Regions from separate parts of the Lysinibacillus sp. fkY74-1 genome, predicted to be linked through region 2. Evidence: riboswitches for the same ligand, from Rfam matches in the RefSeq annotation. Region 2 holds a riboswitch; each other region holds the start of a gene.
The links. Region 2 has a riboswitch for cobalamin ahead of ACE1MS_RS06320 (glutaredoxin family protein). Riboswitches for the same ligand answer to the same signal wherever they lie in the genome.
Positions count from the first base shown of each region.

Region 1 (4,257 bases), 810 kb from region 2:
CTGTATTCAGGGTCCGCATTTTTATCATAGCCTATCTGGGCTATTACTTCTTCTGCATTATGACACACATCATAGCCATCAAATTGGAGGGTAAGTGAGCCTTTCCCATTGGTATAGGCAGCAAAGATTGTGCTATAGCTCATAAAGGTTGCTACAGGTGCACGTCCTGTCAAAACAACGTCAGTTTCGGTGAGGTCTGGGTCGTCGAATGTGCCGGCAGCCTGTTGAATGTCAGTCATCATACGGCCAATAAAATCATTGGAAGCTTTCATTTTAAAGCGATAATATGGCTCAAGCAGGATGTTCTGTGCTTGTTCTAGTCCTTGACGTAGTGCTCGGAAAGTAGCTTCTCGGAAATCACCACCAGAGGTATGCTCATTGTGACCACGCCCCGTTAATAGCGTAAAATGAATATCTGTGACGGCGTAGCCTGTGAGTAAGCCGTGATGATCACGCTCAAACAAGTGCTTCTCAACGAGACGCTGGTTGCCCACTGATAAATCATCGGCATGACAGGCATTACTAAAGGTAATTCCTGCTCCGCGTTCATTAGGCTCCATTAATAAATGAACCTCTGCATAATGCTTGAGTGGCTCAAAATGACCGTAGCCTGTAACGGTTGTCCCAATTGTCTCCATATATAATATTTGCGGCTCTCCAAAAGAAATGTGTAATGCAAAACGTTTCAATAACACGTCAATCAGGACTTCTAACTGAATGACACCCATTATGTGCACATGGATTTCCTGAAATTTTTCCTGCCACACGACACGCAATGACGGCTCCTCGGCCTCTAGTAAACGGAAAATCCTTAATACTTCTTTTATATGTTGCTCACCCTCATATTGAACTTTTGCCTGTAATGTAGGGACAAGCTCATAGGGCAGTGATAGCAATTTACTGCCAATTCGATCCCCAATATTTGCCTGACTGAGCCCTTTAACAGCGAAGATTTCACCAGCCTCAACTTGCTGAACAGTTTCAAATCGACTGCCGTTATATAGGCGAATTTCTGTTACTTTTTCTGTGATATCTCCAAATGTAAATTCATCCCGAACATGTAACTTGCCTGTAAGGGCCTTGATGAACGTTAAACGTTGATGTCCATCATGGCGTATTTTAAAGACCTCTCCTTGAAAAGGTGCTTCTGGCTCGAAGTGAGTACCCGTTAGGAATGGAAGTTGAGCAATAAATTCCTCAATGCCTTCATCCTTCAACGCAGAACCTATAAAACAAGGAAAGGCATCCTCATTTTTAATCATCGTTTGTAGTCTAGTCATGCATTGGCGATGTTCCAATGTTTCATTCAAAAAGTTATCTAGCAGTTCTTCATCACGCTCTGCCAGCCATTCCATAATCGTGCTTGAAACATAGTTTTCCTGCAGTGGTTCATCTATGAGGATTACATGTTCTGAGAAATCCTTATGCAGCTGAGTCATAACAGCTCTCACATCTGCTCCGTCACGATCTATTTTATTAATAAAAAAGAATGTAGGGACATGATAGTTCCGTAAAAGCTGCCATACAGTTTCTGTATGACCCTGTATACCCTCTACAGCACTAATAATAATGATGGCATAATCCATGACACGAATGGCACGCTCCATCTCAGGGGAGAAATCGACATGCCCTGGTGTATCGATCAGCGTATATGTATCGTCGCCGATAGTCATGCGACCTTGCTCGGCAAATATTGTAATGCCACGTTTACGCTCAAGCTCATGATTATCTAAATAGGCATCCTGATGATCGACACGCCCCCGCGCTTGAATACTATTGGTATGATAAAGCATTTGCTCAGAAAAGGTTGTTTTTCCTGCATCAACATGAGCAAGAACCCCAATCGTCTTGTACATACTAAATCCTCGTTTCTATAGGTGGCTATGTTCTCATTGTATCAGAATACTAGCACAAATAATTCTTGTAAAATGATTCGTCTTTTTGTCGAAATAGTGCTAATATAATGATGATTGCAGATTTTGCAATTTACTCTGATTGCGAATTAACTCATGAACTGCTAGTCTATCAATAGAATGAATAAAACATATTGGTGCAAATGGCATTTGTCATTTTGCTTAAAAGGGAAATCGGTGTAATTCCGATGCTGTCCCGCAACTGTAAATGGGGAGTCTATACAGGATGCCACTGTAGTTTAACTATGGGAAGGTGTATAGATGATGAACCTAAGCCAGGATACCTGCCAGTATGTGTATGCTAACTAAGAACCACGAGGATGGGGATAGTGATAAAGGTAACTATACCGTTTTTTCACTATGCTACTCTCTTGGCGACAAGAGGGTTTTTTTATGCCCTTCCAATGATCCTGGTAGCAAAGAAGTCTCTGATTTCTTTCTATATTTATGACAACAAAGGAGAAAAGGACATGAAAAAATGGAGAAGTATATGGCTGGTCATGCTCATCGCGCTCATCGCAGTTTTAGGAGCGTGTGGTACAAAGGACAAGCCTGAATCAGCAACGCAAACTGAAAAAGTTGAACCGTCTGAGGCGACAACGACTGAGGTAATCATTAAAAATAATGGAACTACCCAAACCTATAAGGAAGCACCTACAAAGGCAATTAGCTTAAATCAGCATGTAACAGAAATTATGCTTGCATTAGGGCTAGAGGATTCCATGGTAGGGACTGCTTATTTAGATGACGAAATCTACGAGCCGCTTCAAGCAGCCTACGATAAAGTTCCTGTTCTTTCAGATCAATACCCAACGAAGGAGCAAGTCATTGATGCCGGGGCAGATTTCTTGTATGCAGGCTGGAAAAGTGGCTTTGGTGAAAAAGGTGTAGGAACACCAGAGGAGCTTGAGGAATTAGGAATTCATACGTATTTACATACAGCTTCTAATATGACAAAGCCAACATTAGAGGATATTTTCACTGATATTCGTCATATTGCAGAAATATTCCGCGTGGAAGATCGCGGCGAAGCATTCATTGAACAAATGACAAAAGATGTCGAAGAAGTTCAAGCTAAATTACCAAAAGATAGAGAAAATTTACGTGTTCTAGTCTTTGACAGTGGTGAAAAAGATGTATTCACAGCTGGCCAAAACTTTATGAATGAGCTGGTGACAATCGCTGGCGGTCAAAATATCTTTGGAGATGTGGAGTCAGGGTGGACAACCGTGTCGAAGGAAGATGCAGTAGATCGCAATCCAGAGGTGGTTGTCATAATTAATTATGGTGAAACAACGGCTGAACAAAAGATAAATTTCTTAAAAAATGATCCAGCCTTGAAGGAAATGGAAGCAGTCAAAAATGATCGCTTTGTCATCCTTCCACTTTCAGCGGCATCTGAAGGGGTCCGTGCAGCAGAGGCCATTCAAATTTTAGCTAAGGGCTTCTACCCAGAAAACTTTTAAAAATTTCGAGCTAGCAAAGTGCTAGCTCCTTTTTCTTAAGGAGCGATAACTATTGAACGCATTTCGTCAAAACATACCAGATAAAACATTTGAGACCCTTAATCAGCAAGGTGGATTTTCGCGATTAGCAGTAAGCCCTGGCATTATCAATAAGCATTACACACCAGCCCAATTTCAAAAAATAGCAGAAATTGTAGGAGAGAAGGGAGCCATTAAATACTCGGCTTCCTATAGCATATTATTATCGATTCCCTCTAGTGAATTAACTGAAGCTACCCGTGCCTTACAGGAGGCTGGACTGTTTGTTGCATCGTCAGGGCCTCATATTGTTATGAAAGCATGTGATTTTTGTGACGGTGAAAAAATGGAAGCAGTTCCTCAAACAGAACAGCTCTATCAGGCGTTGGATGGTATAACCGTGCCTGCAAGAATGCGAGTCAATGTGAATGGCTGTGCATCCGCCTGTTATAATCCCACATATGATGACATCGGTTTGGTCTATCAGCATGAGAGCTTTGATGTTTATCTAGGAGCCATTCCTATGGGGACGAAAGCACAGGCGGGTACTCTCTTTGCAAAGAGAGTAAGGATCGACCATATTGAAGATTTTTTGCTACAAATCATTCGTCTTTATCAGGACCAAGCTCGTTCCAATGAACCTTTTTATAAGTTTTATCGCAGAACAAAATCGAATGCTTATTGGGAACTAGTAAAAAAATCGATCGAGTAGCAGGAATAATACTTAGGGTGTCGAAATATTGTAGTAGAGCATAGAAAATGACAATACAAAGGAGCAAGAACATGACATCTAAACAAGGGATTCAACCAGAGGATCTTTATCGCTTGAAATCAGTGGCAGATCCACAGCTCTCACCTGA
Region 1 is NZ_CP170173.1:2,154,308-2,158,564, forward strand. Features, by position in the region: gene ACE1MS_RS10460 (GTP-binding protein) at 1-1,856, opposite strand, end outside; cobalamin riboswitch at 2,032-2,219, shown strand; gene ACE1MS_RS10465 (ABC transporter substrate-binding protein) at 2,384-3,379, shown strand; gene ACE1MS_RS10470 (precorrin-3B methylase) at 3,432-4,109, shown strand; gene ACE1MS_RS10475 (S9 family peptidase) at 4,181-4,257, shown strand, end outside.
Region 1: linked by a shared signal. The riboswitch ahead of ACE1MS_RS10465 (ABC transporter substrate-binding protein) and the one ahead of ACE1MS_RS06320 (glutaredoxin family protein) in region 2 are both predicted to bind cobalamin.

Region 2 (4,257 bases):
CATCTAACCCATATTCGTTAGGTTGATCTTGATCTGTGATAACACTAGTTTCTTGAACTTGCAAGATTTCAGTACATAAGTTTGACATTTTTACGCGACCGATATTTTTTAGTGGATGTACGTCATTAACATTATCATCAAAAATTTCAAAGGGATAACCGGATTCGAATTGAGCTTTTTTTACCTCTGTATAGAGTCTACGCGCATTCAAACGTTTAATTTTACGGATTTTAGGATTATCTAGTAGTTCATAGTACATGTCAGAAATTGAAATTTCCGACATTCGTTTACCATATACTTTAAAAATATCATATGGACTAAATAACACTATATCTTTATCACGCTTCATCAGTTCGAAGAAAATACTTGGTATAATAATACCTGTTGATAGTGTTGCGAGGCGAATTTTATCATCAGCATTTGGTTTTTTTGATGAAATAAAATTCTCTATATCTGCATGGAAAATATTTAGGTAAACAACTCCTGAGCCATTACGCTGACCAAGCTGATTAGAATAACTAAAAGAATTTTCTAATAGTTTCGCCACTGGAATCACACCACTTGCACGATTTAGTATTTCTTTAATTGGATCACCTAAAGGACGTAAATCCGTTAAGTTGACCCCGACCCCTCCACCTAGACGTGATAGCTCTAAACAATAACCAATATTTTCAGCGATGCTATTCATGGAGTCATCCATGGATAATTTAAAGCAACTTACTAATTCGCCACGAGCTTTCTTCCCACTATTTAATGCAGTAGGCGTTGCAGGTTGATAGGCTTCCATCATCGCTTCCACAGAACGTTCTGCTAGTACCGTGTTCCCCTGTGCCAAGTACAAGGCAATAATGACAATCCGGTCCTCATATTTTTCTAAGATTTCTTCTCCATCACGACTTTTCATAGCGTAGCTGTCATAAAATTTGCTAGCACTCATAAATGATGGGAAACGGAAATTATAATCATACGCTTTTTTGTACAACTTTTTAATAAAATCCATCTCGTACATGTCGATAAAAGCTTTTTCGTAGTAGCCTTCATCAACTAAATAGCGGATTTTTTCCTCTATATCTATAAAGTAACGTAAACGTACGTTGACATATTCTAAAAAGTAGCGGCGCGTAGCCTCACGATCCTTTTCTAACTCTAGTAGCCCCGTTGTACTATAACGATTCAGTACGTCATTATTAAGCTTTAAATAAGTTTTCATCCCATTACCCTCGTTTCATAAAACGTTTGTATAGCTTCATAATCTGTTTGATTGCCGCGCAAATCTAATTTCCTCACTAATGGTACATGATAGGTAGTAGCAATTTTCTCTCCTGCTGCGCCAAATACATGATGTCCAAAGTTACTGTTGCCACTAGCAACTACTCCTTTACAAAAATCTCTGTTTTTATCTAAGAAACGTTGCACTTTTGCCGGAATGTCGCCTAAACCATCTGTGTATGTAATTAAAAGATAAGGCTTATTCAAGCTTAATTCCTCTGAGAGTTCAATAGATTCTGCCCTTAGTTTAGATACTACATTGCGGACATTTCCTGTACGACTAGCGTAAACGATCATAGTGTAATCATCTCAATACGAGAAACAATTTCCTGAACATCCCCTATAAATGTTTCATCCACCTCTAAAACAGGCACACTTAAAAAACCTGCATCAATAATTGTTTGTTTAGCTTGTTCATCGTGATCAATATTAACAATTTCTGCTTCAAGTCCTGCTCGTTGTAATTCGGATTTTACCCAAAGGCATTTTGGACAGATTGTTTTCGTATAAAGTTTCATAGTAATCCCTCTTTTCATAAAATAAAAAAGCTACCTCTTCTAAAGAGATAGCTTACATGGAAACGTTAACATACTAAAAATACTGACGTTCCCATCTCTTAATCCCCGAAGAAATGATAAATTTGTTTTATAAAGGCAGGTCTCCTGGCTTTGCTTCAATCTCTGATTTCCTTCCCATGCGAATGCACAGTGGTTACAATCATCGTCAGCTTTACAGTTGCGGGGACAGCGTCGGAATAGTACCGAACTTCCCTATTAAACTACATATAGTAGTACCTATACAAAACGAACACAATATATTGTTTTTCAATAGTTTTAAGTGTACCATCCTTTATATAAAAAGTAAATCGCGAAATAAAAGTTCATCAATTTGAGACTATTCATATTTTCTCACATAACCTTAAACGAAAGAGCTAAAACATAATCATATAAAAATATAACTAAAAAAAAAATAGGAAGATACATGCTGATCATTTATTTACCTAATAACGGAGGCCCAATTGAAATTTTATTCATAAAAAAGGCATCTTTCCATAATAGTAAAGATGCAATTATGACTAAAACTACATAATCGTCAACCCACTTTGAGAAAGATGTAAATCATTCATCATACTCAATATATCCTATCTTTGCAGATTTTTCGTTGTACTTGTCCCTTTGCAACTATTCATAATAATCAGGTACCTTTATCCAGTTATTCTGTATTCATAGTATAACATATCCAAGTTCTTTCTCTGTCCGCTCAACTAGGTATATTAACTTTATCCTTTATTTACAAAAATAGCTGATGAATTTTCTATACTCATCAGCTAACCTTTTACTTAAAACCTATCTATTGTCATATCCAAATTTATACTAGAGGCTGTCTTAAAACCTTCCGCAGCAGCGATCATTAAAGAAGAGGCACCCCCCTTTTCCGTTTCACCTGCAACATATATTCCAGCCGCTGTTGTTCGTCCAGCACCATCAGTAATAATTATCCCATTTTCATCAACTTGGCAATTTAGCTGTTTAGCAAATTTATTTGGACGATAAAAATTAGGTACGACAAATCCACCACTTCTTAAAATATGTTCACCTGTTTCTAATTCAATACTAATTAAGTTACTATCTTCCCCATGCAAGTTTTTTACACATTCTGTATACAGTTTAATTTTTTTACGTTCAAATTCACTTTGAACGTTATCGGAAAGTTGATGACCATTCGTAAAAACGATTAAATCCTGTGACCAATTAAAAACCAATTTGGTCATATGTTTAATATGCTCCTCTTTTTCTGCTATGATAGCCAATGGCTTGTCTCTCAGCTCCCAACCATCGCAATAAGGACAGCTAAACAAGCTTTTACCATAATATTGTCTGATTTGCGGGAGGGGAAACTCCTCTTGTATTCCAGTAGCTAACAATACTTTTGCAGACATATATGATTTATTTTCCGAAGTTTTGACAAGAAATAAACCGCTTTTATCATTTTTAGTTATCTCGATAATTGTTTGATCTAACATAGATATAGATGGGTAAGATTTTATTTCTTTACTAGCTATATTCTTAAATTCTTGTGGCTTTATCCCATCTCTTGTTAAAAAACCATGCGACTCTTGAGTTACACGATTTCGATTAGTTCCATTATCAAATATAGCAATCTTTCTGCGCGCCCTTCCCAATGTTAAGGCAGCACTTAAACCAGCAGGGCCACCACCTATAATTACACAATCGTATTTATTCATCCTTTTTTCCTCCACATCAAAATATATTATAGACCTTTAATATCTGTAATTAAGGCAAAAGACACCGCAAAAGTTATATACCTTTTCAATTATGAGTCATTAAACCCTTAATGTTTAACTACCTCATTAAAGATTACGTAGCATAAAATAACGTTTAGTTTGTCGGGTCTTACCGCCCTATTAAAGACTTAACATATCTATAATATCTATTTAGTTTTTTTTCGTCAATTTTTTCGTTTTCATATTTAAAATACATAGGACCATCAAATATCTGCCGTTGAAAGAATTCTTGTCCACAGAAATGAATCTACTATAGGCTAGTTATGAATGAGGTAAAGTAAAAGCCACTCCAAAAGTTTGGAATGGCTAATTTTTTTACTGTACTTCATGAATACTGTCCGTACTGTTTAATTATCAAAATAAAGTATGTTTAGCATATGCTTTACATTGTTCCTGCAAGTATCATTACTTAAATTCAATTTCCTCTGCCGATGCCCCTTTTGTATACGTTATGGTCGATCCAGCAGGTAAATTACGGATTTCTTTTACATTTTTTCCTTCAATAATAATGGAACCAATTTTCGTACCTTTAAAGTCAATAATCGCATTTCCTTTTTTAGGACTGATCACTACAGTTTTGTTTGCAAATCCTTCGCCATGGAATTCGGCATATTGACTAAATACTGCAATGCCATTTTTAATAATGGTATTTTCCCCTAACGTTAATGAAATGCTTGGACGAT
Region 2 is NZ_CP170173.1:1,344,707-1,348,963, reverse strand. Features, by position in the region: gene nrdE (class 1b ribonucleoside-diphosphate reductase subunit alpha) at 1-1,210, opposite strand, end outside; gene nrdI (class Ib ribonucleoside-diphosphate reductase assembly flavoprotein NrdI) at 1,207-1,566, opposite strand; gene ACE1MS_RS06320 (glutaredoxin family protein) at 1,563-1,787, opposite strand; cobalamin riboswitch at 1,905-2,082, opposite strand; gene ACE1MS_RS06315 (NAD(P)/FAD-dependent oxidoreductase) at 2,609-3,514, opposite strand; gene ACE1MS_RS06310 (chitobiase/beta-hexosaminidase C-terminal domain-containing protein) at 3,980-4,257, opposite strand, start outside.

Region 3 (4,257 bases), 1.5 Mb from region 2:
ATGAGTAACATCATTCTTAACCTTCTTTATGTTTGCCACGCATATAGCCGATAAAGTAGCCGATAAAACCAGCACCAATAGCTGCTTGTAGCACGAATAATAAGCTTTCAATTTCACCACTGGGCGGTTCCCATAAACTATCAAACCATGGCTCATACTCTGCATTAATCTCTCCAATGGCAGCTTCGGCTTCACCATCAGCTCCGCCAAATTCTGCTCCCTTTTGGACGAAGAGCGGGATAATGGCCAATAGCACTACAATCGCTAATAGTAATAAATTTCGTTTCATATTAGTGCGCCTCCTTTGTAGAGAAAACACGTAAAGACTTTAATTCGCTAATATTATATTTTTTCAAGAAGTTCATGACAATAACTGTTAATATCCCTTCACTCACAGCTAACGGGATTTGTGTTAAGGCAAAAATACTTGCGAACTTTGTAAATGAAGCCATAAAGCCACCGACTTCAGATGGGAAGGCAAGTGCTAATTGAATAGAAGTCACCACATATGTACCTAAATCCCCAAGCATAGCCGCAAAGAAAATAGCTAATGAAAACGATAACCCCATTTTTTGCGCCCCTTTAAATACAAAGTAGACGATAAACGGACCTACGATAGCCATCGAAAATGCATTAGCCCCTAATGTTGTGATTCCACCATGTGCTAAAAGTAAAGATTGAAATAATAAAACAATTGTCCCGATGACACTCATCGCTAACGGTCCAAATAAGACTGTTCCGAGACCTACCCCTGTTGGATGTGAACAGCTCCCTGTAACTGAAGGGATTTTTAAGGCTGATAGAACAAAGGCAAATGCACCAGACAGTCCCAGAATCATTTTTGTTTCTGGGTTTTCTTCGATTGTTTTACGAATAGAGCGCAATCCTAAAATAATAAATGGGACGGAGATTACCCACCAAAAAATAGCCCATTCGATTGGTAAAAAACCTTCCATGATATGCATGGCGAAGGCACGTTTTGGCACCATTAAAAAAGCCAATACAAAATAACTAAGTTTCCACCAAGACAGCTTCAATTTTCTTCCTCCAAACTATAAATAGATTTTTAGAATGTAGCGTGCGTAATAAAAAAAGCACTTTTCCGTTGTTGGAAAAGTGCATAGCTAAAAAAGCAAATAACATTCTCATCTGCTAAGCCGCACACCTATCCTCGTAGGATGAAACGATCACATATTTTCGGCAGGTCTCCTGGCTCTAGTTCAACACTTTATAGGTCTTCCCATCCATTGGACAGTGACATTTTCTATAAAGCTCCCTATTACAGTGGCGGGACCGCGCCGGACTTGAACCGGCTTCCCTTTTAAGTAAAATGACGAGCATTTTACACCAAAAATAGTAAGTTGTGAGATTTCACGACAAAGTGTACCACGAATTTCCATAAATATGCTATACTTTTTTATAAAAATTTTGAAATAGACTATCAATTTCGAAAATTCTGATTACTAAGGATTTTGAGAATAAAAGGGAACAACCCCAATTTTAAATAACCAAAAATTCTCTGATAAAATTGATAAATTTGTCATGAATTTTTAAAGAAATATTGAAATTTTAAAATAATAAGATATGATTAAGACAGTTTTCTATTAAATATACAATTAAAAATTTCATATAAAACGTCGATAAGTGCTCGAAAAACTCGAGATAATAGGGAAATTGGTGAAAGTCCAATACAGCCCCCGCTACTGTAATAGCTGATGAAATCGCAATGCCACCTGTGCAAACTAGGGAAGGTGCGACAGTAAAATGAAGCTTAAGTCAGGAAACCTGCTTATCAGATTGTGCATGCAAACTTTTCGGAGGGAGAAGTTGAAGCAAAAGCGAGGATCTGTCTTTCAGTCTATTCGTTTTTATTTGGCTTCTACAAACCTTTACTCTTCGGGAGAGTAAAGGTTTTTCTTTTTCCAAAAGCAAAAGAGGGGAGACATAAAATGACAACGTGGAATTTAGAGGGGATGAAAACACATCTCTTTATTTGCAATGGCAGTAGCTGTATGAACAAGGATGGAGAAGAAATTACCCAAGCTATACGGGACGAAATACAGCGAAACGCACTAGATAAAGAAATACATACGACAAGAACACGCTGTAATGGACGATGTAAGGATGCTTGTGTGGTTATTGCTTACCCCCAGGGGAATTGGTACCGTGTACCATCAACGGAGCATGCTAGAACACTTGTACAGGATTTGCATCATGAATCCTTACATAGCGATCATGTTTATACACTTCGGGAAGGGACATTGCAGCGAACAGCGCAAACGACAGCCATTAAAGGGATTGAAAAGGTGAAAGAGGGGTAAAAACATGGCGCAAAAAGGGAAAATTTTCGTAGTAGGCTTTGGACCTGGAGACTTTAAGCATATTACAACACGTGCAGTAGAGGCTTTACAACAAAGTGATATGATCATAGGCTATAAAACCTATGTTGAGCTGATTCAAGATTTAGTGAGTGCAAAATCTATTGTCAGTACAGGCATGACAGAAGAAGTGTCCCGTGCTCAGGAGGCAGTTCGTCAAGCAGAGGCAGGAAGTATAGTTTCGGTCATTTCGAGTGGAGATGCGGGCGTTTATGGTATGGCGGGATTAGTGTATGAAGTTTTAATTGAGCTAGGCTGGACAGAGGCAACTGGTATTGAAGTCGAGATTGTCCCGGGTATTTCAGCCATCAATTCATGTGCTAGTTTACTTGGTGCACCGATTATGCATGATGCTTGTACCATTAGTTTAAGTGACCACCTCACTCCGTGGAATTTAATTGCGAAGCGTGTGGAAGCTGCAGCAATGGCCGATTTTGTCATTGCTCTATACAATCCTAAAAGCGGTCGCCGTACAAGACAAATTGTCGAAGCACAGCGAATTCTTTTAGAATATCGTTCACCTGACACTCCAGTAGGGCTTGTGAAAAGTGCCTATCGAGAACGTCAAGAAGTGACGATGACCACATTGGCAGACATGTTGGAACATGATATCGGTATGCTGACAACCGTCATTATCGGAAACTCATCTACGTTTTTCTATGATAATAAAATGATTACGCCACGTGGCTACCAACGTAAATATACACTTGGCGAGGAAAAGCAGCCATTACGTCCACATCAGCGTTTACGGGAAGAAAATGAGCCATGGGCGATGAATCAAGAGACAGGAACAGCACGCAATGACTTTGCGGCAGACCCCAATGCAGGGCGAATGAATAAACCCAGTGTAGCCGTTATGCCAAAGCCGAAAAAAACGGCACTTGAAATGGCTACAGCGGCACTTGCAATGGTAAAGGGAACAAATGCTATCAAGGTTACTCCAAAGCTTGTACAACAAAAAATAGAATCCATTTTTGAATTAGCAGTGAGCCCTGGAGTGGCCAATAAATTTTTTACACCACAGCAAATGATGACGTTAGCAGAGGTCGTAGGCGAAGATGGATCGATGGAATACACACCAGATCATCAAATCCATTTAAAAATACCTACAACTACGCCTGAACGCATTACTGAAAAATTACAGCAAGTGGGCTTTTTATTAGCACCAATTGGTGATGTATTGTCGTTGAAGGCTTGCGATTTTTGCTACGGTGAAAAAGCAGATTCCATACCATATGCGGAGGAAATTCAAGAAAAGCTTGGTGGTCTGTCTTTACCGAAAACATTAAATATTGGCTTTAATGGCTGTGGGATGGCTTGTTATCGAGCAGTATTTGACGATATTGGGATTGTCTATCGTAAAAGTAAATTTGATGTCTTTATTGGAGCGAAACCAGTCGGACGTACGGCTCATGCAGCACAGCCTGTTGTAGAAGGCTTGGAGCCTGAACAATTGATTCCTTTAATTACAGATATTATTGAAGAATATAAAGCCAATGCGCATCCAAACGAACGCTTATTTAAATACTTCAAGCGTGTGAAAAAGATATTGCATTTTACGTATCAAGATATGTCTTCCAAAATAAAAATAGAGCCAGCTCCGTGCGGCGACTAGTGAGGAGAAAAGAGATGAAAGCTATATTATTTGTTGGCCATGGTAGCCGTTTAGCAGCAGGAAATGATGAGGTACGTACATTTATCGAGCAAATGACATCTCGCATTGATGAACAATATCTAGTAGAAACATGTTTCCTAGAATTTGCTTCTCCTAACATTGAAGAAGGTATTACAAATTGTGTGAAAAAGGGTGCTACAGAGGTACATGTAATCCCGATTATATTACTTCATGCAGGTCATTCCAAGCTACATATCCCAGCAG
Region 3 is NZ_CP170173.1:2,834,973-2,839,229, reverse strand. Features, by position in the region: gene cbiQ (cobalt ECF transporter T component CbiQ) at 1-14, opposite strand, end outside; gene ACE1MS_RS13910 (energy-coupling factor ABC transporter substrate-binding protein) at 17-289, opposite strand; gene ACE1MS_RS13905 (energy-coupling factor ABC transporter permease) at 291-1,037, opposite strand; cobalamin riboswitch at 1,183-1,367, opposite strand; cobalamin riboswitch at 1,626-1,807, shown strand; gene ACE1MS_RS13900 ((2Fe-2S) ferredoxin domain-containing protein) at 1,950-2,321, shown strand; gene cobJ (precorrin-3B C(17)-methyltransferase) at 2,326-3,993, shown strand; gene ACE1MS_RS13890 (sirohydrochlorin chelatase) at 4,008-4,257, shown strand, end outside.
Region 3: linked by a shared signal. The riboswitch ahead of ACE1MS_RS13900 ((2Fe-2S) ferredoxin domain-containing protein) and the one ahead of ACE1MS_RS06320 (glutaredoxin family protein) in region 2 are both predicted to bind cobalamin.